DNA from 3 places in the Paenarthrobacter sp. JL.01a genome. Region 3 is predicted to be linked to each of the others. Evidence: predicted binding sites of a transcription regulator. Region 3 holds the regulator's gene; each other region holds the start of a gene.
The links. The regulator LexA, encoded in region 3, represses DNA repair genes until DNA is damaged. The targets are predictions, from matches to a motif close to TCGAACANNTGTTCGA.
Positions count from the first base shown of each region.

Region 1 (7,541 bases), 240 kb from region 3:
CGTGTGGCCTTGAGCAAGGCCCTCACTGAGGTCGACGTTGACCTCACCCTGGGCGAGGCGGCGATGTGGGAGCACCCCGCCGTCGAACTGAAGACCGGCGAGCGCGCGGTCAGGATCGACTCCGTTGCCAAGAGCGTCCTCACGGCCGCAGGCAACAAGTACGACTACGACCACCTGGTGGTCGCAACAGGTTCTGATGCCGCACGGCTTCCCATTCCCGGATCCGAGCACACGCACGTGTACCGCACCCTCGAGGACGTGTGGTCCATCAACAAGGCCATCGCGGAGTTGACCGCAAAGCTCGGCCGGAAGGTCAACGCGGTCACCATCGGCGGTGGTCTCCTTGGCCTTGAATCTGCCGCTGGTACCGAGCAGCTCGGCGCGACGCCCGTTGTCATCAACGGCTCCCCGTGGTTGATGAACACCCAGTTGGATGAGGGCGCGGGCCAGGCCTTGGGCCGTTTGATCGCGGCCAAGGGCTTCGAAGTGCACGGCGGCGTCTTCCCCTCCGAAGTCCTGACCGACGACGACGGCCAGGTCACCGGGGTCCTCATGGCCGATGGACGCACCATCCCGGCTGATCTGGTGATTGTGGCCATTGGTGTCAGGCCCCGGGATGACCTCTTCCGCGCAGCCGAGGCAGAAGAGCAGCTGTTCAGCCTTGGCCCGCGCGGCGGCGTGGTCATCAACGACTTCTGCGCCACCGAGGTGGAGAGCATCTGGGCCATCGGCGAGGTGGCCAACTTCGGCGGGATGTGCCTGGGGCTGGTGGCTCCGGCCAACACCATGGCTGAGATCGTTGCCGACCGGCTGCATGGCGGGGAAGCAACTTTCCCCGGTTTCGATACGGCCACCAAGCTCAAGCTTTCCGGAGTGGATGTTGCCAGCTTTGGCGACGCCTTTGCCCGCACCGAGCATTCCCTGGAAATCGTCTACGCCGACCCTGCCCGTGGCGTCTACCAGAAGATCGTCACCACCGATGATGCCAAAACCCTCCTGGGCGCTATCTTCGTCGGCGACGCATCTCCGTACATGAGCCTTCGACCGCTGTTGGGGCGGGAGTTGTCCGCTGAACCGGGAGCTTACCTGAGCGCTGCCGGCGGCGGGGAGGCACCGGAGACAGAGCTGCCCGATGACGCGATCCTGTGCTCCTGCAACAACGTGGCCGCCGGCACCATCCGGGACACCATCAACGGTTGCGGCGCGTGCGAAGGCAATGCCCCGGTCCAGGAACTCGGCGAACTCAAAGGCTGCACCCGTGCCGGAACCCAGTGCGGCTCCTGCGTTCCCATGCTGAAGAAGCTCCTGGAAGGAGAGCTGACCAAGTCCGGCATTGAGGTATCCAAGGCCCTGTGCGAGCACATCAGCCTCTCCCGCCAGGAACTCTTCGATGCCATCCGGGTCCTTGAACTCACGTCCTTCGAGGAGATCATGGCCAAGTACGGCACAGGCGCGGGCTGCGACATCTGCAAGCCGACCATTGCCTCGATCCTGGCCAGCCAGCACTCCGCCTACGTCCTGGACGCCGGGCGTGGTTCGCTGCAGGACACCAACGACCGAGCCTTGGCCAACATGCAGAAGGACGGAACCTACTCGGTGGTCCCCCGTATCGCAGGCGGTGAGATCACGCCCAAGGGGCTCGGCGTCATCGCAGCGGTGGCGGAGAAGTACAACCTCTACACCAAGATCACCGGTGGTCAGCGCATCGATATGTTTGGTGCCAGGCTCGAGCAGCTGCCGGACATCTGGAAGGAACTGGTGGACGCGGGATTCGAGTCGGGCCAGGCCTACGGGAAGAGCCTGCGCACAGTGAAGTCCTGCGTCGGATCCACGTGGTGCCGCTTCGGCGTCCAGGATTCCGTGGCCATGGCCATCGCACTGGAACTGCGGTACCGGGGCCTGCGAAGCCCGCACAAACTCAAAATGGGTGTCTCCGGCTGCGCGCGCGAGTGCGCCGAGGCCCGGGGCAAGGATGTCGGAGTGATCGCCACGGCCGATGGCTGGAACCTCTACGTGGGAGGCAACGGCGGCGCCACTCCGGCCCACGCCAAACTGCTCGCCAAGGACCTGGACGATGAAACGCTGCTGAAGTACATCGACCGCTATCTGATGTACTACATCCGCACCGCCGACCGCCTGCAGCGCACCGCCCGCTGGCAAGAAGAGCTCGACGGCGACATCAAGCACGTTGAGGACGTGGTGGTTCACGACTCCCTGGGTATTGCCGCTGAACTTGAAGCCGCGATGGCCAAGCACATCGACACCTACCAGGACGAGTGGGCTGAGACACTGAAGGACCCCGAACGCCTCCGCCGCTTCCGCTCCTTCGTCAACGCCCCCGACCAGAAGGACGAGTCCATTGCCTTCGTTCCGGAGCGCGGCCAGATCCGCCCTGCCACGAATGAAGAAAAGGGCGGCGTGCTCATCGCCTCCACCATCCCGGTCCGCAGCGAATAACAAGGGGTCTCCATGCAGCTCACCATTGATCTCACCGGCCGCGATGTGTTGGTCGCAGGATCCGACAAGACCGTCCGGCAAGCCGTCCGCCGCTACCAGCACGCTGGCGCCACCGTTCACCGCCTCGGCACTCCGGACGCGGTTCCGGCCAACGGCCAGCTCCCGGCACGTCCGTTCCTGGTAGCCGTAGTGGACGACGGCGACGACCGCTGGGCCGCGCTGGTGGAACGCTGCCGCGCCGCGGGCATCCCCGTGGCGTTTGAGCCGGCACCCGGCGCCGCCGGACACGTAACCCTGGTGGGTGGAGGACCAGGCGCGCTGGACTTGCTGACGGTAGGTGCCATGGACGCGTTGCGGGATGCCGACGTCGTGTTCTACGACCGTTTGGCCCCCTGCCAGGAACTGGCAGGCCTGACCGCCGCAGAGCTGGTGGATGTCGGAAAGCAGCCAGGCCTGCACAAGGTGACGCAGCGGGATATTGAAAAGCTCATGGTGGAAGCGGCACTGCTGGGCAAGAACGTCGTCAGGCTCAAGGGCGGTGACCCGTATGTGTTTGGACGTGGCGGCGAAGAGGTTGCAGCCTGCGTAGCGGCCGGGATTCCCGTCCGGGTTGTTTCGGGCGTTACCAGCGCCATCTCCGTGCCTGCGGCCGCGGGGATTCCGGTGACGCACCGGGAAGTGAGCCACATGTTCACAGTGGTTTCCGGCCACGCCCCCTTGACGGAGAAGGAACACCTCCACCTCGCAGGACTGGGCGGCACCATTGTGGTCCTCATGGGCATAGGAACACTGCCACAGCTCGCCGCCGGCCTGCGTCGCGCGGGCATGACATCCGACATGCCCGTGGCCGTTGTGGAACGTGGCTACCGACCCGGCCAGCGCACCACCATCGCCGACCTCGGTAATATCGAAACAGCGGCGACCGGCTGCAGCAACCCGGCCGTCCTGGTCATCGGTGAGGTGGTCCGGGTGGCCGAAGCAAACCGGAATCACGCCGAAGCATCCGCTGAACTGAGCCGACTCGCGGCTTCGCTCCTTGAAGCCTGAAGGTAAATAGATATGACTGTTGCACGGGCCATCGAAGCCCTGGACCCCAATGCCGCACCGGACACCGCAGAGGCCGCCGAAGCGCCCCTGGATGGATTCCGCATCGGCGTCACCTCGCACCGCCGTTCCCGCGACCTCATCGAGGCCCTCGAGCGGCGCGGCGCGAGCGTCCTGCACGCTCCGGCGTTGAAGATCGCCCCCGTCCAGGAGGACATGATCCTCATCGAGGACACCCGGACCATCATTGAGGCCAAGCCGGATATCTGCATCGCCACCACCGCCTACGGGATGCGGCGTTGGTGTGAGGCGGCCGATTCCTTTGGCATCGGGGAGCAACTCCTGGAAACCCTGTCGGCCTGTCGCATGTTCGTCAGGGGACCAAAAGCCCGTGGCGCCGTACGCGCCGCCGGTTTGGCCGACGTCGGAATCAGCAGTGACGAGACCACGGCCACCCTGGTGGATATGCTGCTGGTGGAGGGTGTGCGCGGCAAGACCGTGGCAGTGCAGTTGCACGGTTACACGGACGTTCGCCAACTGGAGCGGCTCCGCATGTCGGGAGCGACTGTCCTGACGGTGACTCCCTACCGCTGGGTCAAGCCTGATGGCGAGGACAAATTGCCGCGCCTGATCGAGGCCGTCGTCAATGGCAATCTCGACGTCCTGACCTTCACCAGTGCCCCGGCCGTTGATGCCATGTGGAGCACTGCGCACGAAATGGGCCTGTACAGACAACTCATCGAGGCGCTCAAGGGCCCCGTGACCGTTGCGGCCGTGGGGCCTGTCACGGCACAGCCATTGGTCGACGCCGGGCTGACTCCCCTGATCCCCGACCGCTACCGCATGGGTGCGCTCATCCGCCTCGTCACCGAGCACCTGTCGCTGAACCACGTTCGACGCTTGGAGACCAAGACGGCCACGATCGAGCTGCGCGGGCGTTGCCTCCGGATCGACGGCGAAGTGGTGGAACTGGCACCGGCTCCCCTCCTGCTGTTGCGGGCGCTCCTTGGGGCAGGAGGTGCGGTCTTGTCGCGTGAAGCGTTGTCGGATCTTTTGGATCTGCGGGGCTCCGTACATGCCCTGGACATGACGGTCAGCCGGCTGCGGTCCTCGTTGCCTGACGGAAAGCTCGTGGAAACAGTGGTGAAGCGCGGATACCGTCTGCGCGCCTAGGAGCCCGGTCACGCTATGCCGCCTTCACCAAGGGAAGTTCATCCCAGTTGGTGGTGTAGCGGGGGCTGAGCATGTCCCGCTTCATGGACCAGTCCGGACCGCCTTTGATGCCTGCGTGTCCCAGGCCAATGGAGCCCCGGCCGTAGCGTTTGCTGACTTCCTCCAGCAAACTGCCAATGCCGCGTTCCTCGTGCCGGTTCTCGAAGATCTCCAAGGGCTTCTGGTTGCCGGTGGGACGGAGGTCGGTGACCATGATGCCGGCTTTGGCGTACTTTGTTCCCTCCTGGATCTTCGGCACCAGGGCGTGGGCGGCTTTCGTCAGCAGGACAGGGTCCGACGTCGGCATGGGCAGTGAGACGCTGACGGTCGGAAACGATTTGTCGTTCGGGTTGTAGACCGATGTTGCCGCGAACGCTGTCAAGAGCTTGGCTTGGAGATCGTGTTTGGCCAATCGGGCACTTGCCATCTGCCCGTAGACGCTCAGCACCTGCCGCAGCTGGGCCGTCGTCGTAATCGGCGTGGAGAAGGAGCGCGAGAAGATCAACTGGTCCCGCCCGATCCGTTCCTCTTCCATGGGGATGCACGGGGTACCCCGCAGCTCCAGGACCGTGCGCATCATGACGATGGAAAACTTGTCACGCAAGGCAACAGGCTCGGCGCGAACCAGGTCCAGGATCGAGTAGATTCCCATGGCATTCAGGCGCTTGGTTAGCCTGGTGGCGATGCCCCAGATCTCGATGACCGAAAGCCGGGCCATGAGCGCCTCACGCTCCGCTTCCGGGACCGAATCCCAGCGGCACACCCCATTGAAGGCCGGATTGTGTTTGGCCCACTTGTTGGCGAGCTTGGCAAGCGTTTTGGTGCGGGCAATTCCAACGCACACCGGAACCCCGACATTTCTGCGGCATGCCTCTTTGATGGTCCGCCCCAGGTGCAAGAGTTCCTCGGGCCTGCCTTTGACGCCGAGGAACGCCTCGTCGATGGAATACACCTCCTGCCAGGCGGAGTAGCGCTGCAGCAACTCCATGACCCGTGAGCTGATGTCCCCGTACAACTCGTAATTGCTGGACAGGGCAATGAGTCCCCATTCCTTTGCCCGCGGAGCCAGTTTGAACCACGGATCCCCCAGGCCAATGCCAAGCCGCTTCGCTTCGGGCGACCTGGTGACGGCGCAGCCATCGTTGTTGGAAAGGACGATCAGCGGTTTGCCCTCAAGGGCAGGGTTAAAAGCCCGTTCCGCCGAGGCATAGAAGCAGTTGATGTCCACGTGGGCGATCTCCTGCATGCGGTGCATTAGGGCTGGCCTGGACATGCTCCTCCTTGGCTCGGCAATACCATGCGCGCCCACCGGATACGGAGGGACACGCCAATTATTCGAAGATATATTCGAATAATTCAACTGTACCTCGCGCCCCCGACAATAAAACTGCCCTGCCACCGCGAGGGCTTGCTTAACATATTGATGAGTGTAAATATTTACCTGTGTCTATGTCTTTGGAGCTGACCCCGGTCCAGGCCGTTGCCTGCTGCTCGCCGCTGGCACGCGAGCCATTGTCGGAGAAAGAAGCCGACGGCGTTGCGCCGCTGTTAAAAGCTTTGGCGGATCCCGTGCGGTTGCGGCTGATGTCCCTGGTGGCCTCACACGCGGGCGGGGAAGCATGCGTCTGCGACCTGAACGATGCCTTCGAGTTGTCGCAGCCGACCATCAGCCACCATCTGAAAGTGCTGCACGAAGCCGGTTTGCTGGACCGGGAAAAGCGCGGAGTCTGGGTCTACTACAAGGCCCGCACCGAAGCCCTGCAGAACCTGGCAGCCTTGATCGGCGGACAGGCCCAGTGAATCCCTTGCTCCTGCGCCGGGCGGCTGCGGAATTCCTCGGCACTTGCCTCTTGGTCGCTGCCGTGGTTGGTTCCGGAGTGATGGCCTCCCGGCTGTCACCGAACGACGTCGGGCTGCAGCTGCTGCAGAACAGCCTCGCCACTGGCGCGGCTTTGGCCGCGTTGATCCTTGCCCTGCAGCCGGTCTCAGCCTCCTTCAATCCTATGGTCACCTTGGTCGAACGGGCCCTTGGAATGATCGACACCCGGGCTGCAGCCCTTTTGGTTGCGGCTCAGGTGCTGGGTGGATTGGCCGGGACTGTCGCGGCGAACCTGATGTTCGACCTGGCTCCGGTCACGTTGTCCACCCATGAACGCTCCGGTCCTGGTCTGTGGCTGGCAGAGGTCATAGCTACGGCAGGGCTGCTGGTCATCGTGTTTGGGACCATCCGTTCCGGACGCGCCGACCGGGTGGCTTTCGCCGTCGGCGGTTACATCACCGCTGCGTACTGGTTCACTTCCTCCACAAGCTTCGCCAACCCCGCCGTCACGATCGCCCGAACCATCACGGACACCTTCGCAGGGATCGCACCTGCCTCCGCGCCGGGTTTCATCGCCGCCCAACTGGTCGGCGGTGCCCTCGGCTTGGTCCTGGTTCGTTTCCTCTATCCCCAAACCACTGATGTTGCCGCAGCTGATGCCGCGGACGATCGAAAGGTGCACTCATGAGCGTCAAACCCTCCGTCCTGTTCGTTTGCGTCCACAACGCCGGACGGTCCCAAATGGCCGCCGCATTCCTGACCACCCTGGGCAGGGGCGCCATCGAGGTCCGCTCCGCAGGTTCCCAACCCGCCAGCCAGGTCAACCCCGCAGCGGTTGAGGCGATGGCCGAGATCGGGATCGACATGTCCGCCGAAATCCCCAAGATTCTCACCACCGAGGCCGTGAAGGACTCCGACGTCGTGATCACCATGGGCTGCGGGGACGAGTGCCCGTACTTCCCGGGTAAACGCTACGAAGACTGGGTTTTGGAAGACCCCGCAGGCAAAG
Region 1 covers NZ_CP104877.1:1,432,813-1,440,353, reverse strand. The annotation lists gene nirB (nitrite reductase large subunit NirB) at 1-2,457, shown strand, start outside; gene cobA (uroporphyrinogen-III C-methyltransferase) at 2,470-3,504, shown strand; gene N5P29_RS06955 (uroporphyrinogen-III synthase) at 3,517-4,674, shown strand; gene N5P29_RS06950 (Y-family DNA polymerase) at 4,688-5,986, opposite strand; gene N5P29_RS06945 (ArsR/SmtB family transcription factor) at 6,163-6,513, shown strand; gene N5P29_RS06940 (aquaporin) at 6,510-7,220, shown strand; gene N5P29_RS06935 (arsenate reductase ArsC) at 7,217-7,541, shown strand, end outside.
Region 1: the regulator LexA is predicted to act here: its motif matches at 6,049-6,064, upstream of N5P29_RS06950 (Y-family DNA polymerase).

Region 2 (7,541 bases), 1.8 Mb from region 3:
GTCCACATGCGCGTCGCCGAGCACTTCGCGGCGGACCACCATGCCGGCGTCGTAGATTTCCTGCGCGGTAGCCTCGGGCTGGACAGCCCCGTTCCGCTCGGATGAGTTCCGCTCTGAAGACACGCTCACAGTCCGTTCTCCTTCATGAAGTTCCGCATCAAACCAGCCACGACGGCGGGTGCCTCGGCAGGCGCGAGGTGGCCCACGCCGTCGAGCGCTTCCGCCACCGCGAACGTGCCGCCCGCCCGGACACCCGAGACAATCTTCTCGGCGACCGACGGCGGCGCAACAGTATCCTCGACGCCGGCAATCGCCTGTGTGGGGACGGTGATACTGCCGAGCTGCTCGCGGACGTCGAGCGCGGCGAGGGCCTCGCAGCAGAACGAGTAGCTGAAGCGGTCGGCGTCACGGAGCGCGTGCAGGAGGCGGCTGCTGATTTCGGGCTGACGGTCCATGAACCCCTTCGCGAACCACCGTTCGGCCGAACCCTGGATCATCACCGGCGTGCCCAGCTTCCGCACCGTCTCCGCCCGCTCGAGCCACCCTTCCGGGGTGCCAAGCTTGGCGCCGCTGCACTGCACGGACAGGCTGCGGAGTCGGTCGCCGTGCTTGATGCCGAGCTGCAGGCCTGTGGCCCCGCCCAGCGATACGCCCGCGTAATGGAATCTTGCGCCGGGGACCACGGAGTCGACAAGATCGACGACGGCGTCCGCCAGTTCCGCGACATCGAAACCTTCCGTGGCGGCCGGCGAGATGCCGTGGCCGGGCAGGTCCCAGCCGATGACGTCGTACTCGTCGCCGAGGAGGGCGGCGGTTTCGGTCCAGAGCACCGTGGAGGTACCCAGCGACGGGCCCACCACCAGAAGCGGCTTGGCTCCGAGTTCGCGCTGCGGGGACAGCAGCACAGCCTTGACGGTTGGCTTAGCCACGAGGGGCTCCCTTCGTTGAAGCGGTGAATTCGGGGTACGCGGCGAGGATACGGCGACGGATTTCGGCGGCCTCACCAAGGTAGCTGGCGGGGTCCAGCAGGGCGTCCAGCGCCGCGTCGGTCAGCTTGTCCGAGGGGACAGCTTCCCGGAGGAGCTTTCGGTACGTGTCCGCCTGCTGGGTTGCGGGAGCTTGGAACGTTTCGTCGACGACGGCCTGCAGCTTCTGCTTTCCGTCCTCACCGAGGAGAGGTGTGACGGCGGCCGACACACCTTCGCTGAGGAGCAGCGGCCCCGAGATCTCCAGGTTCCGGCGCATGGCTTCGGGGAACACCCGGAGGCCTTCGCTGAGTTCCCGGAGTTGGAGCGCGGCACCCAGAGCCAACGCCAGCAGCCGACGCAATGCGGGCCACTCCGTGTGCCAGGCACCATCGGGCCGCTCGTCGTTGAAGGTGCCGGCGGCCGAGTGGAGCTGGGAAGCAAGAGCCGGTGCCTGGAGTGCCGCACTGCGGATGAGCACGGACAGAACGGGGTTCTGCTTCTGCGGCATGGCCGAGGAAACCCCGCGTCCGACAGCCAAGGGTTCCCCGAGTTCGCCAACTTCCGGGCGGCTCAGGAACACCAGGTCCGCGGCGATCTTGCCGAAGGCATCCAGCAGGGATGCCAGGGAATCGCCCAGGGACGTGACGGCCAGTCGGTTGGTGTGCCAGGGTGCCGGAGCGGGGGTCAGGCCAAGCTTCAGGGCCAGTGCATCCGCCAGCGTGAACGGCGTGGAGTCAGAGCCTGCAGTCAGTTTGGACCCGGAGGCCAACGTTCCGCTGGCACCGCCGAACTGGACCGGCAACTCAACTGACTCCAGACGCGCGGCAGAAGCAGCCACTCCTTGGAACCATTGCGCGGCCTTGAGCCCGAAGGTGTACGGAAGGGCATGCTGCGTCAGGCTCCTGCCCACGCACAGCGTGTCCGCATGCTGTTCGGCCAAGCCGGTGAGCGCCGTCGTCGTGCCCTTTACCTCAGTGAGCAACGCCGAAAGGGTGCGGCTGGCCAGGAGCATGAGCGCGGAGTCAAGCACGTCTTGGCTGGTCAGGGAGGTGTGGACGGCTTTCGCGGCGCCCCCGCCCGTGATGTCCAGGACTTTGACGCGGGCGCGGAGTTCAACGAGCAGCGGGATCACCGGGTTGGCGCCGCCTTGGGCGCGTTCGGCGATGACGGCGAGGTCGTAGTGACCGGGGTCGGCGGCTTCGGCCACCACAGCGGCAGCCCCTTGGGGGGCCAGCCCGGCTTCCTCGAGGACGGCTGCCCAGGCGGCTTCGACGTCGAGGATCGCCGCGATCACGGCACGGTCGCCCGTCAGTGCGGTCACCGCAGGTGAGGCAGTAACGGGGCTGAGGAGGCCGAAGTCGCCGTCGGTCATGATGCTGCCGACTCCTCGGAAGCAAGGTCGAGCGAACCGTCCTGCTGGAAGTCCAGGAACACGGTCTCGTCCTGACCCTGGAGGCGGATGTCCCAGGTGAGTCCGCCGTCGGGATCGCGGCGTGCGATCAGGGTCTTGCGGCGCTCGGGGTCGAGGGAGCTGAGCAAAGGATCGTTGGCCAGCGCTTCCTCGTTTTCGGGCAGGTACACGCGGGTGAAGAGGCGGTTCATGAGGCCACGGGCGAAGACTGCCACGGAGATGAACGGCGCCGCTCCAGCCTTGAGCGGTCCCGGGTTCACCGTGGTGAAGGTGTAGACGCCCGAGTTGCCAACGGCGCCACGGCCCCAACCGGTGAAGGTGTATCCATCGCGGACCAGGGAGCCGGTGCGCTGGACGATGTTGCCCTCGGAGTCCGGCTGCCAGATTTCCAGGATCGCGTCCGGGATGGTGTGGCCCGCGCCGTCGTACACCGTGCCCTGGAGGCGGATGCTGCCGGGGCTGCCCGGCGCCAGGAGCTCGTTGTCCTTGTTAAAGGGGAGGGCGTAGCCGTAGAAGGGTCCGACGGTCTGGCCCGGTGTGGGTGTCAGCTTGCTCATGTGCTTACTCCTCGTCCCCGGCGTCGCCGAATGCTTCGTTCTCGGTCCAGGTCCGCTTGGAACCGGTCAGGATGATGTCCCACTTGTAGCCGAGGGCCCATTCGGGGCTGGTCAGCTCGTGGTCGTACTGCGCCACCAGGCGGTCGCGGGCGTCCTGGTCCACGATCGACTGGTAGATGGGGTCCAGCGGGAAGAGCTGGTCGCCCGGGAAGTACATCTGGGTGACGATGCGCTGGGTGAACTCCGAGCCGAACATGGAGAAGTGGATGTGGGCCGGGCGCCAGGCGTTGAGGTGGTTCTTCCACGGATACGCGCCGGGCTTGATGGTGGTGAAGGAGTAGGAGCCGTCGGCGCCCGTGATGCAGCGTCCGACGCCGGTGAAGTTCGGGTCGAGCGGTGCGGGGTGCTGGTCGCGCTTGTGGATGTACCGGCCGGAAGCGTTTGCCTGCCAGATTTCCACGAGCTGCCCCGCAACCGGACGACCGTCGCCGTCGAGGACGCGCCCGGAGACGATGATGCGCTCACCCTGGGGCTCGCCGTTGTGCTGTATGGTGAGGTCCGATTCCAGCGCGTGCACGTCCTGGTGCCCGAATGCCGGCGAGTAGAGCTCGATGGTTTCCGGGTCCGCGTGGTGCAGGCTCTTGGTGGGGTGGCGCAGGATGGAGCTGCGGTAGGGCGCGTAGTCCAGGCGCGGCATGGTTTCCGGTGCCTTGCCGTTCTTCAGTGCCTCGGCATAACGGTCGCCGATCTCCTTGATCTCTGCGCTGAGGTCCGCCTGCGTTTCCACTTTCTTGGACTCATGCGCGGCGTGCGGCTCAGCTGGCGGCACGAGTTCCTCGGATTCGAGAGCTTGTGCGGTGTTGTCTTGCGGCACAACCGGCTCCTTTCTATGGATTCTTCTTCTGGATCGGGCGGCTATGCCCGGTGGAGTGAGTCGTATTGGACGGCGTGGCGGACGGGTGCGTTCGGGGCTCCGTAGCCGTCGTAATTGCCGCGGCGCTCCACCATTTCGAAGAACACACTGCCCACTGTGGCGGTGTAGAAGTGGAGGAATTCGCCGTTGGCGTCCCGGTCATACAGGAGGTTGAGCTCCTGGAGGGTGGCCAGGAAACCTGGTTCAAGATCGAACCGCGCGTCCAGGTCCTCGTAATAGTTGGCCGGAATCTGCAGGAACTCGAGGCCACGCTCCCGCGCTGACCGGGCTGTTGCCACGAGGTCATCCACGGCGAACGCGATGTGTTCCTGGTACGTTTTGCGTGCCTTTTCGGCCTGCTGCGCCGGGGCCAGGTTCAGCACCAGCCGGACAGCCCCGTTACTGGTCTCCATCACCTGTGAGCGCACCAGGCCGCTGGGGCTGGGCACCTCGGCGAAAGGCTGGGGTTCCAGGGCCAGCGCGCTGGTGTAGAAGAGGACGGCCTCGTCGAAATGCTGCCATGGCTGGGCGAGGTTCACATGGTCGATCACGGCTGATGTGCCGCTCGAAACGTGCTCCAGCCCTTCGCCGAATTCGTGGGTCCACGCAGCCGTGCCGTCCGGATTGCCCTGGCAGAGGAAAATCTCGGTGGAGTCCGGCGCGGAAATGCCCTGGAACACTTCCTCGTCCGCCTGCACCTTGCGTGCGACCACGGGGGCCTTGAGCTGCTGGGCCCGGGCCGAGGCAATCACCGGGGAGTCGACGTCGAACCCCAAAGCGGCAATAGCCGGTTCCATGTGCAAGGCCGCTTGCTCGTTGATGATCACGCGTGCCTGGCCCATGGTCCACAGTTGGACGTCCTTGGTGCGGTGCCGGCCTTCGAATTCGAAGCCGAGCTGGCCCAGGAGTTTCTCCAGCTGGGCGGTGTCATCAGCCTTGACCTCGGCGAAGTTGAACCCGGCGGGCTCGTTCACCTTGGGCAGCGTGGCCAGTTCCATGGGATAACGACGGCGGGAGTTCTGTTGGGTCTCTGCTCCGCCTGCCGCCGGGCTGCTGGCCAGCCACTTGGCGCTCTGTTCCTCCAGCCAGATGAGGGAGCGCATGGCATCCACGGCCGTCCGCTCCACGTCCGACTGGCGGAACACATCATTGAAGACCTCCAGGGAGACGGGTCCGGTGTAGCCTGCGCGGACCACGTGTCCCATGAACTTGGCGAGCTCGAACTGGCCCTCCCCGGGGAAAACCCGGTAGTGGCGGCTCCAGGACAGCACATCCATGGAGAGCTTGGGCGCATCCGCTACCTGCACGAAGAAGATCTTCTCCGCGTTGATGTCCTCGATCGGAGCGGTGTCCCAGTCGCGGGAAAGGATGTGGAAGGAGTCAAGGCACGTGCCCAGATTGGGGTGGTCCACCATCTCCACCAGGCGGTGGGCGTGCTCGTAGTCGTTGACGTACTTGCCCCAGGCCAAGGCCTCGTAGGCAACCTTCACCCCGTGGTCGCCTGCCAGTCCGGCAAGTTCGGCCAGTTGGGAAGCGCGGAGCTGGTCATCGTCAATGGTCGCTGTGGCCACGTTGGAGCAGACCAGGATGGTGTCCATGCCAAGGCGGGCCATCAGCTTGAACTTGGCCTCCGCCCGCTTGAGGTTTGCCTTCAGCAGGTCCGGAGTGACGCCGTCGAAATCCCGGAACGGCTGGTAGAGGTCCAATCCCAAGCCGAGATCTGCGGCCATTTTGCGGATATCTTCGGGGCTGAGCGACGAGGTGACGAGGTCCTGCTCGAAGATCTCGATGCCGTCGAAGCCCGCGATGGCGCAGGCCTGCATCTTCTCCTTCAGGGTGCCCGAGAGGCAGACGGTGGCGATTCCGGTACGCATCAGTGGGCCGCCTTTGCGAGGGTGCCAGCGGCGAGCGAGGCTGCAGCGTCTTCCAGGGCGATCAATTCCAGGAAGTGCGTGCGCATGCGGTCCCTGTCGGCGTCCCTTCCGGTGAAGAGCTTGAAGGCGTCGGCCGCCTGCCCAACCGCCATGCGGCCGCCGTCGAGCACTGCGCAACCCTTGGCGCGCGCTTCGCGGACCAGTTGCGTCTCGATCGGGCGGTAGACAATGTCCGCTACCCAATGGCGGGTTTCCAGGAGTCCAATATCGAGCGGGAGACCAGGGTGAGCGGCCATGCCGACCGGCGTGCAGTGCACCAGCCCGTCGGCAAGGGGCATCAGCTCCGGCAACTCGCCCAGGCCCCGCGGCGTGACGGTAGCGTGAGGGAAGAGACTTGAGAGTTCCGCGGCCCGCTCGGCCGCCCGGGCGGCGTCCATGTCAACGAGGTCGAGATGTTTGGTGCCCGCCTTGAGCAGAGCGTAGGCGACGGCGGAACCGGCACCTCCCGCACCCAGCTGGACGACGCGATCGAGTTTGGCTCCGGGCAGGCCGTCGGCGAGCGCCGAACCGAAGCCGGAAAAGTCTGTGTTGTGGCCGATGAAGCGGCCGTCCTGGATCAGGACCGTATTCACTGCACCCAGGCGCGCGGCGTCGTCGGAAATCTCGTCAAGGTGACCCAGCACCAGCTGCTTGCAGGGGTGCGTGATGTTGAGGCCGTTGAAGCCCATCCGCTGGGCTGCTGTGAGCAGATCGCCGACGGCGGCGGCCGGCAATGCCAGTTCCAGCAGGTCGATGGGGCGGTACAGCAAGCGAAGGCCCTGCACATCGGCCTCGCGTTCATGCATGGGCGGAGTGAGCGAGGGCATGACGCCTTCACCAATCAGGCCCACCAGAACGGATTCGGCTCGGTTGCTCATCCTCAAGCTCCTTTTACTTCAGTCCCGCAGGGTGGCGTTTCAGGGACGCTTCGCCTGCGGTGTTATCCAGATTACTACAGTTGTTCATATTCCGCACGCTTGTTCTTATCGCGAACATTTTCGCGCACGCCCCCCGCCCCCCTACCCAACTAGGGGACAGCAAACGCTCCAGTGGGCGCTCATTGCGACACCTGCTGTCCCCTAGTTGGGTCAGCGCTGGGGCAGGCGGGCCGCGAGTTCAGCCGCGGCTTCCTGGAGCGTGGGCACGTGGGCGACGAGTTCCTCCATGGTCAGGCGGAACACCGGCACCGCTGTCGCGAGCGAGGCGAAGGCGTGCCCCTGGGAGTTGAGGACCGGCACGGCGACGGCGCGCATCCCGATCTCGTTCTCCTCGTCCATCACGGCGTAACCCTGCCGACGGACCTGCTCGATTTCCTCGCGGAACTTGTCACGGTCCGTGATCGAGTGCTCGGTGAGCGCCTCAAGGGGAAGCTCTTCAAGGAGCCGCCTGCGCTCCAGCTCGGTTTCGAAGGCCACGATTGCCTTACCCACCGATGTTGTGTGCAAGGCGCCAAGGTGCCCGGGGTCACTGGTCACACGGAAGGTCTTGGGGCCATCCACCTTGTTGACCGTCAGGTGATGGTCGCCGTCGCGGACCGAGAGAATGGTTGCCTCATGAGTGCGCTCGGTGACCCGCTGCAACACCGGAAGCGCCGTGGCAGCGAAACCGTGGTGGTTGGACACGCGCTGCCCCAATTGGAAGACCCGCAGGCCAAGGTGGTAGCGGCGGCCATCCGGCTCATAGTCGACGAAGCCGTCGCGCGTCAGTGAGCCCAACAGGCGGTAGGTGGTACTGAAGGGCAGGTTTGCGCTGCGGGCGAGGTCGGCCGCGCTTGCCCCC
Region 2 covers NZ_CP104877.1:4,235,539-4,243,079, forward strand. The annotation lists gene pcaC (4-carboxymuconolactone decarboxylase) at 1-129, opposite strand, end outside; gene N5P29_RS20150 (alpha/beta fold hydrolase) at 126-929, opposite strand; gene N5P29_RS20155 (lyase family protein) at 922-2,340, opposite strand; gene pcaG (protocatechuate 3,4-dioxygenase subunit alpha) at 2,337-2,936, opposite strand; gene pcaH (protocatechuate 3,4-dioxygenase subunit beta) at 2,941-3,810, opposite strand; gene N5P29_RS20170 (bifunctional sugar phosphate isomerase/epimerase/4-hydroxyphenylpyruvate dioxygenase family protein) at 3,852-5,723, opposite strand; gene N5P29_RS20175 (shikimate dehydrogenase) at 5,723-6,640, opposite strand; gene N5P29_RS20180 (IclR family transcriptional regulator) at 6,851-7,541, opposite strand, start outside.
Region 2: the regulator LexA is predicted to act here: its motif matches at 6,732-6,747, upstream of N5P29_RS20175 (shikimate dehydrogenase).

Region 3 (7,541 bases):
TCCCGCAGGCCGCCGGACAGCTCAACTTTGACGTTGAGCTGCGAGACAACCTCGCTGATGAGCGCGGCGTTGTTTCCCCGGCCGAAAGCAGCGTCCAAGTCAACCATGTGAACCCACTCCGCCCCGGCATTCTGCCAGTTGAGGGCTGCCTCGAGGGGAGTTCCATAGCTGGTTTCCGAGCCTGCCTCTCCTTGCAGGAGGCGCACCGCCTGGCCGTCGACAATATCGACGGCAGGCAGGAGTTCCAGGACGGACTGGGAGGAGGTGGTCATGAGGGTCCTTGCAGTGTGAGGGTTCGCCGGCGTACCACGCCGCGATTCAGTTGGCGGGAAGTGTCAGGAGGTAGGCAGCCAGCAGGGACATCCCGGCCAGCATGTAAAAAGAAATGGAAACCCAGCGGGGCTTCTTCTGTTGATGGAAGGAGACTCCCCCACCCACCAACAGTCCCGCCAGGCCCATAAGGACTACAGACCACATTCAGGCAGCACCGCTCCCGGACGATTCCGGAGCGGGCTTCCGCAGGCCCTCGACCCAGTTGCGCAGGAGCCTTGCTCCGGCATCCCCTGATTTCTCGGGGTGGAACTGGGTAGCGCAGAGTGGACCATTCTCGACGGCGGCAATGAACCGTGCGCCGTGCTCGGACCAGGTAACCATCGGAGGCGCCATGCGGGGCTGGACAACGTCGAAGTTCCACTCCTGCACCCCATACGAGTGCACGAAGTAGAAACGTTCCTGCTCGACCCCTGCGAAGAGTTTGGAACCTTCTGGGACGTCCACAGTGTTCCAGCCCATGTGCGGCACCACGGGAGCCGGAAGCAGCTCCACCTTGCCGGGCCATTCAGCCATGCCTTCGGACTCGGTGCCGTGCTCGACACCGGCTTCGAAGAGAACCTGCAAACCCACGCAGATAGCCAGCACCGGACGCCCACCGGCAACACGGCGGCCAATCATCCGAATGGCATCAACGGCTTTGAGCTCCTTCATCACGGTCTCGTAGGCACCGACTCCGGGAACAACCAGCCCGTCGGCGTTGAGCACGTCCTCCGGCTTGGAGCTGAGCAGTACGTGCGCCCCTGCCCTTTCGAGGGCGCGGACGGCGGAACGGACGTTGCCGGATCCGTAATCCAAAACCGTCACCGTCGGCTTGCCCTCCGGTGACTCAGGCTTCACCGAAGCGGTGGCGTCGGCCACTGCTCCGTCTTTCAAAAACTGGCCGCTCACAGGGCCCCCTTGGTGGACGGGATACCCTCAACACGGGGATCGGACTCAACAGCCGCGCGGAGTGCACGCGCGAACGCCTTGAACTGGGCTTCGACAATGTGGTGCGGATCGCGGCCCGCGATAACGTTCATGTGCAGGCAAATCCCAGCGTGCAAAGTAATCGCCTCGAAAACGTGCCGTGTCAGTGAACCTGTGAAGTGCCCGCCGATGAGGTGGTACTCCTGCCCGGCGGGCTCACCGCCGTGGACCAGGTAGGGGCGGCCGGAAACATCCACGACGGCGTGCGCCAAGGCCTCATCCAGCGGCACGGTGGCTTCGCCGAAGCGACGGATGCCGGCCTTGTTGCCCAAAGCCGTACGCAGGACCTCGCCAAAGGTAATAGCGACGTCTTCCACGGTGTGGTGGGCATCGATGTGGGTGTCACCGGTAGCCTTGACGGTCATGTCGATCAGCGAGTGCTTGCACAGGGCGGTCAGCATGTGGTCGTAGAAGGGTACTGAGGTGCTGATGTCCGAAATGCCGGAGCCATCCAGGTTGATTTCCACTAGCACGGAGGACTCGCTGGTGGTGCGCTCCATGCGGGCAGTGCGGGCAGCGGACGGCGTAGCGCCGGTTTCGCTCATTGGGGAACGTCCTTCTACAGGGAGGATGGATTGGTCTATTGACAAGTTTAGACGCGCTGGGAAACCGCGCCGCCCAGGAGGGCTTCCAGCGCCTCCAGGAAGGCAGTGGTTTCCGGCTCGGTTCCGGCCGTGACGCGCAAGTGCCCGGGGATGCCGACATCGCGGATCAGCACGCCGGCATCGAGCAGGCCCTGCCAAATCGTGTGGGGATCCTCCAGCCCGCCGAAAAAGACGTAGTTGGAGTCCGACGCCGCGGGCTTGAGTCCCATGCGGATAAGTTCGGTCACGATGCGATCCCGCTGGACCTTGATGTCTTCGACGTCGGCCATAAGGGCTTCGCGGTGCGTCAACGCCGCGAGGGCGGTGGCCTGGGTGATGGCCGAGAGGTGGTACGGGAGTCGTACCAGCCGGATCGCGTCTGTCACCTCCGGGGCCGCAGCCATGTAGCCAAGCCGTGCTCCAGCCAAGGCGAACGCCTTGCTCATGGTGCGGGAGACGATCAAACGCTCGCGCCCGGGCAGGAGGGTCAGGGCACTGGGAGTGTTGTCGTGGGCGAACTCGTGGTAGGCCTCATCCACGATCACGATGGCCTGGCTTGCTTCGCCGGCTTCGTACACAGCCTCAACCACATCCAGGGTCAAACCTGTGCCCGTTGGATTGTTCGGCGAGCACAGGAAGACGATGTTGGCCTCGGTCTCACGGACCTGTTGGGCTGCCGACTGCGCATCCAGTCCGTAGTCGTCGGCACGAACGCCACGGACGTACTCAGTGTCCGTTCCGCTGGCGAGCAGCGGGTACATGGAGTACGTGGGAGGGAAACCAAGGGCTTTGCGCCCCGGGCCGCCGAATGCCTGGAGAATTTGTTGCAGGACTTCGTTGGAGCCGTTGGCAGCCCAGATGTTGTCCGCAGAAAGGCCGTGGCCGAGATACTCCGCCAGGGCTACCCGAAGGTCGGTGAACTCGCGGTCGGGGTAGCGGTTCAAGCCAGTGGCGGCGGCTGCTACTGCCTCTGTAATGGCCGCCTGCACATCGGCAGGGACCCCATGGGTGTTTTCGTTGACATTGAGCAGTACGGGGACATCGAGCTGCGGTGCGCCGTAGGGGCTCAATCCACGCAGGTTGGTCCGGAGGGGAAGTCGGTCAAGTCGCTCAAGCTGCTCACTCACTACAACAGTTTAAGGGGCCACTGCGACTGCCGAGTAACTGTGACGTACGGGCGGAGCAAAGACACAAGTATTGCGGGCATCAGTGGGCCGGTACGAACAACTGCTGCCCCGGCAGGATCCGGCCACCGCGGAGGTCGTTCAGCTGGATGATTTCGGCAATGACTTCGCGTGGGTCCCGCTCCGGAGCGGCAGCACCGGCAATACCCCACAGCGACTGGCCGGGCTGCACTGTCACGGACACTGCAACGGGCGGCTGCAACTGCACCTGGGAGTCCGATGCCTTGGCTGGCGAGGTGATAACCCCGGCGAGGCTAAGGAGCGCAGCCACCAGGAGCATGGCAGGGATTCCGAAGAAGACCATGCGGCCCCGGCGGGTGAGGCGAAGACGTGCGGGCGCCGGTGCGGTACGGAAATCAGCGAACGAAGTGATTGCGGACATGAGCTGAGCCCTTCTGAGCTATTGCGCCGCTCCGGAGGCCCCGGAGCAGCGCTGCCAATTCTTTGTGTTCCTCCCGGCGACGCCGGATGTTCGAACGGCTTGTTCGAACATCCACCATCAGCGCGAGGTTTATAGAACACATATTCGAACCTTGCTATGACATTTTTAGCACTTATCAACGAACGGTGTCGAGACTCGCTAGAACAAATGTTTGATAAACGCCTGTGCCTGCCCTACGTTTGAGTGAAGAAACAGCACTGTTTCAGTGGAACAGGAGGGTCTGACATTTTTTCCAGGCCCTGCATCCCCGGCTCTCTTCGGGGCGGAAGGAAAGGCATTGGCGAACATGGCAGCAAAAGCCACAGGCGGCGGGGCACCCCTGCGAAGCCAACAGCCCCAAAAGACTCCCAAGAGCCTGACCGTACGTCAGAAGAAGATCCTGGAGACCATCCAGCGCTCAGTCAATGACAACGGCTATCCGCCCAGCATGCGCGAAATTGGGGACACCGTGGGACTGGCCAGCCTGTCCAGCGTGACTCACCAACTGTCACAGCTGGAAAAACTTGGCTACCTCCGCAGGGACCCCAAACGACCCCGCGCCATGGAGGTGCTGATGCCCCTGACCCTCGACGGCGGCCCGATCCCGGGCGTCGAGGCTCCGGCAACGCTGCGAAGCGCCGGCGGGATGGCCGTCACCGAACTGGCAAGCGCCAGCGACACCGCCATGGTTCCGCTGGTCGGCCGCATTGCAGCAGGTGGGCCGATCCTAGCCGACCAGACCGTTGAGGACGTGCTCCCGCTGCCCAGGCAGCTCGTGGGACACGGTGAGCTCTTCATGCTCAAGGTCGCCGGAGACTCCATGATCGATGCCGCCATCTGCGACGGTGACTGGGTGGTTGTCCGCCGTCAGAACGACGCCATCAACGGCGACATCGTGGCGGCGCTGCTCGATGATGAAGCCACCGTGAAAACGTTCCGTCAGCGGGACGGACACACCTGGCTGCTGCCCCAGAACACCCAGTACGAACCCATCCTCGGCGACCAGGCAACCATCATGGGCAAGGTCGTGTCCGTACTTCGCTCCATCTAGCCTCTCAGGCCTTCCGGGCGGATCCCAGGCGCTCCAGGACGCCGCGTACCACCGAACGGTCCGTCGTGGCCCAGAAGGGCGGCAGAGCGGCCCGCAGGAACCCTCCATAGCGTTCTGTCGAGAGCCGTGAATCCAGGACGGCCACTACCCCCTTGTCCCCCGTTGAACGGATCAGGCGCCCCGCGCCCTGCGCCAGCCGGGTGGCAGCGTGGGTGGCCGAAACCGCCATGAATCCGTTGCCGCCGGACTGCGCCACCGCACGGGAGCGGGCAGTCATGAGGGGGTCATCGGGCCGCGGGAACGGAATCCGGTCGATGACCACCAGGCGGCATGAACCGCCTGGCACGTCCACTCCCTGCCACAGGGACATGGTTCCGAAGAGGCATGTGTCCGGCTCATCGGCGAACTGCTTGACCAGGGCCGCCATGGTGGACTCGCCCTGGCAGAGGATGTCCACATCAAGGCGCAGCCGCATGGCTTCTGCTGCCTCTTCGGATGCCCGCCGTGATGAGAACAGGCACAGCGCTCCACCGCCCGATGCCCGGATCAGGTCTTCCAGCTCATCCAGGGCCTCAGGGGATGTTCCGCGGCCGGGTTTGGGAAGATGCTTCGCTACGTACAGCACCCCTTGCTTGGGGTAATCGAACGGCGAACCGACGTCGATACCTGTCCAGCTGGGGGCGCCGTCACCAATCAGGCCAAGACCCCCGGCGGCGGGTTCAAAAGCCGAGCCAATGGCCAGCGTGGCCGAAGTCAGCACCACCGTGTGGTCGGCGAACAAGCCTTCGCGCAACCGGCCGGCGACGCTCAGCGGGGCGATGTTGATCAGCGCCGGCGCGGTCTCGTCAGGCTGCGAGTATCCCTGTTGGGGATCAAAGGTGCTGTTACGGGAAAACCAAACTACTTCCCGGTTCTCCTTGGCCGCGAGCATCCGCTCGCACAGCTCGAGGATGAGCATGAGCCGGGACCGCGCCAGCTGCCTGCCGCCGTCTGCGGCATTCGAGGAATCTGTCTTCGAATCGGACAGAGCAGCACGTGTGGCATCGCGCAGTTGGTCCAGGCAGTCGAGCTGTTCGTCGTTCAGTCCGTTGGGCAACAGGCCGTTCGGGACCCCGGCGATGGCCATATCAAGGCGATCGGCAGCTGCGTTGAGGGCATCGACCGTAATGGCCGTGTGTTTCCGTGCACTGGAGGCAGCCGCATGGACCATGGCCACTGACAACTGCCCTGACACCGCACCGGTCACGCGGTCCTGCAGTTCGTGGGCTTCGTCAACCACCACGACATCGTATTCAGGCAGGACGGCCAAGCCCTCGAAGGCGCTGACGGCAAGCATGGCGTGGTTGGTGACAACGACGTCGGCCTCAGCGGCCCGGGCCCGGGCCAGCTCGCTGAAGCACTCCTCCGCGAGTGGGCATTTCTGGGCCCCCAGGCACTCCATGGACGTCACAGACACCTGTCGCCAGGCCCGGTCCGTGACGCCGGGCATCAGTTCATCGCGGTCGCCCGTGGCAGTCTTCTCAGCCCATTCACGAAGGCGGACTACTTCCTTGCCAAGCTGTGATTGCGGTCCTCCCATGGACGCCGCGAAGTGCGGAACACTGGTGTCCTCGCCCAGGGAGAACAGTTGGCCTTCCGACGGCTCTTCACTGGGAAAGCCACCCTCGAGCTTCTGCAGGCAGACGTAGTTGGCACGGCCCTTCACGAGCGCCACGTTGACCGGCCGCTCGAGTGCGGGGTTGATGGTCTCCAGCAACCGCGGCAGGTCCCTGCCGACAATCTGGGTCTGGAGAGCCAAGGTGGCGGTGGACACGAGCGTCGGTTTGTCGCTGTCCATGGAATGTGCGATCAACGGAATCAGGTAAGCCAGAGACTTACCTGTTCCCGTTCCCGCCTGGACCAGCAGATGCTCCCCGTTTTCGATGGCCCGGGTTACGTGCTTGGCCATTTCGTGCTGGCCGGCACGGCTTTGCCCGCCCATGCCGGCCACAGCCCGGTCCAACAGTTCGAGGGTGGTCTTCTCCCCCACCGACTCGACGGCGTCCGCCGCCACCTTCTCAACCATTGCTGACGAATGACTCCAGTTCGGCTGCCAGTCCTTCACGGACCATGACCACGATGCGTGTGCCGTGTTCCTCGTGGTCAATGCTTAGGATTTCCGAATCGGAGCTGTGCAGCTTGCTGATCAGCTCGCCGCGATCGTAGGGAATCAGCAGCTCAAGCCGCACACCCGGGCGCGGAATGGACTGGCTGATGTCCTCCAGCAGTTCAGCGATTCCCTCGCCCGTACGGGTGGAAACCACGGCGTGACGGGGTTCTTTCTGCTTGAGGCGCTCAACCACGAAGGGGTCTGCCACATCAACCTTGTTCAGGACGATGATTTCGGGAACCTTGCGTGCATCCACCTCGGAAAAGACAGCGCGCACTGCGGCGATCTGCCCCTCGGGGTCCGGGTGTGAAGCGTCCACGACATGAAGAATGAGGTCCGCGTCAGCCACTTCCTCCAGTGTCGACCGGAAGGCCTCTACCAGTTGGGTGGGCAGGGAACGCACGAAACCCACGGTGTCGGCCAAGGTGTAGCCGATGCCGTCGGGGGTTTGCGCTTTGCGGACGGTCGGATCCAACGTGGCGAACAGGGCGTTCTCCACCAGGACACCGGCGTCGGTCAGGCGGTTCAACAACGAGGACTTACCGGCGTTGGTGTACCCGGCGATCGCGACGGACGGAACAGCATTACGACGGCGGTTGGCACGTTTGGTCTCGCGGGCCGGCTTCATCGCGGCGATCTCACGCCGCAGTTTGGCCATGCGCGTACGGATTCGGCGACGGTCCAGTTCGATTTTCGTTTCACCGGGACCACGTGAGCCCATGCCGGCACCGGCACCACCGACCTGGCCACCGGCCTGTCGGGACATGGATTCACCCCAACCACGAAGGCGTGGAAGCAGGTATTCCAACTGGGCGAGCTCCACCTGGGCCTTGCCTTCGCGACTCTTGGCGTG
Region 3 covers NZ_CP104877.1:1,672,941-1,680,481, reverse strand. The annotation lists gene priA (bifunctional 1-(5-phosphoribosyl)-5-((5-phosphoribosylamino)methylideneamino)imidazole-4-carboxamide isomerase/phosphoribosylanthranilate isomerase PriA) at 1-272, opposite strand, end outside; gene N5P29_RS08000 (CG2302 family histidine operon protein) at 319-477, opposite strand; gene hisH (imidazole glycerol phosphate synthase subunit HisH) at 478-1,221, opposite strand; gene hisB (imidazoleglycerol-phosphate dehydratase HisB) at 1,218-1,844, opposite strand; gene N5P29_RS07985 (histidinol-phosphate transaminase) at 1,892-3,010, opposite strand; gene N5P29_RS07980 (LysM peptidoglycan-binding domain-containing protein) at 3,090-3,449, opposite strand; gene lexA (transcriptional repressor LexA) at 3,796-4,539, shown strand; gene N5P29_RS07970 (ATP-dependent DNA helicase) at 4,544-6,604, opposite strand; gene hflX (GTPase HflX) at 6,597-7,541, opposite strand, start outside.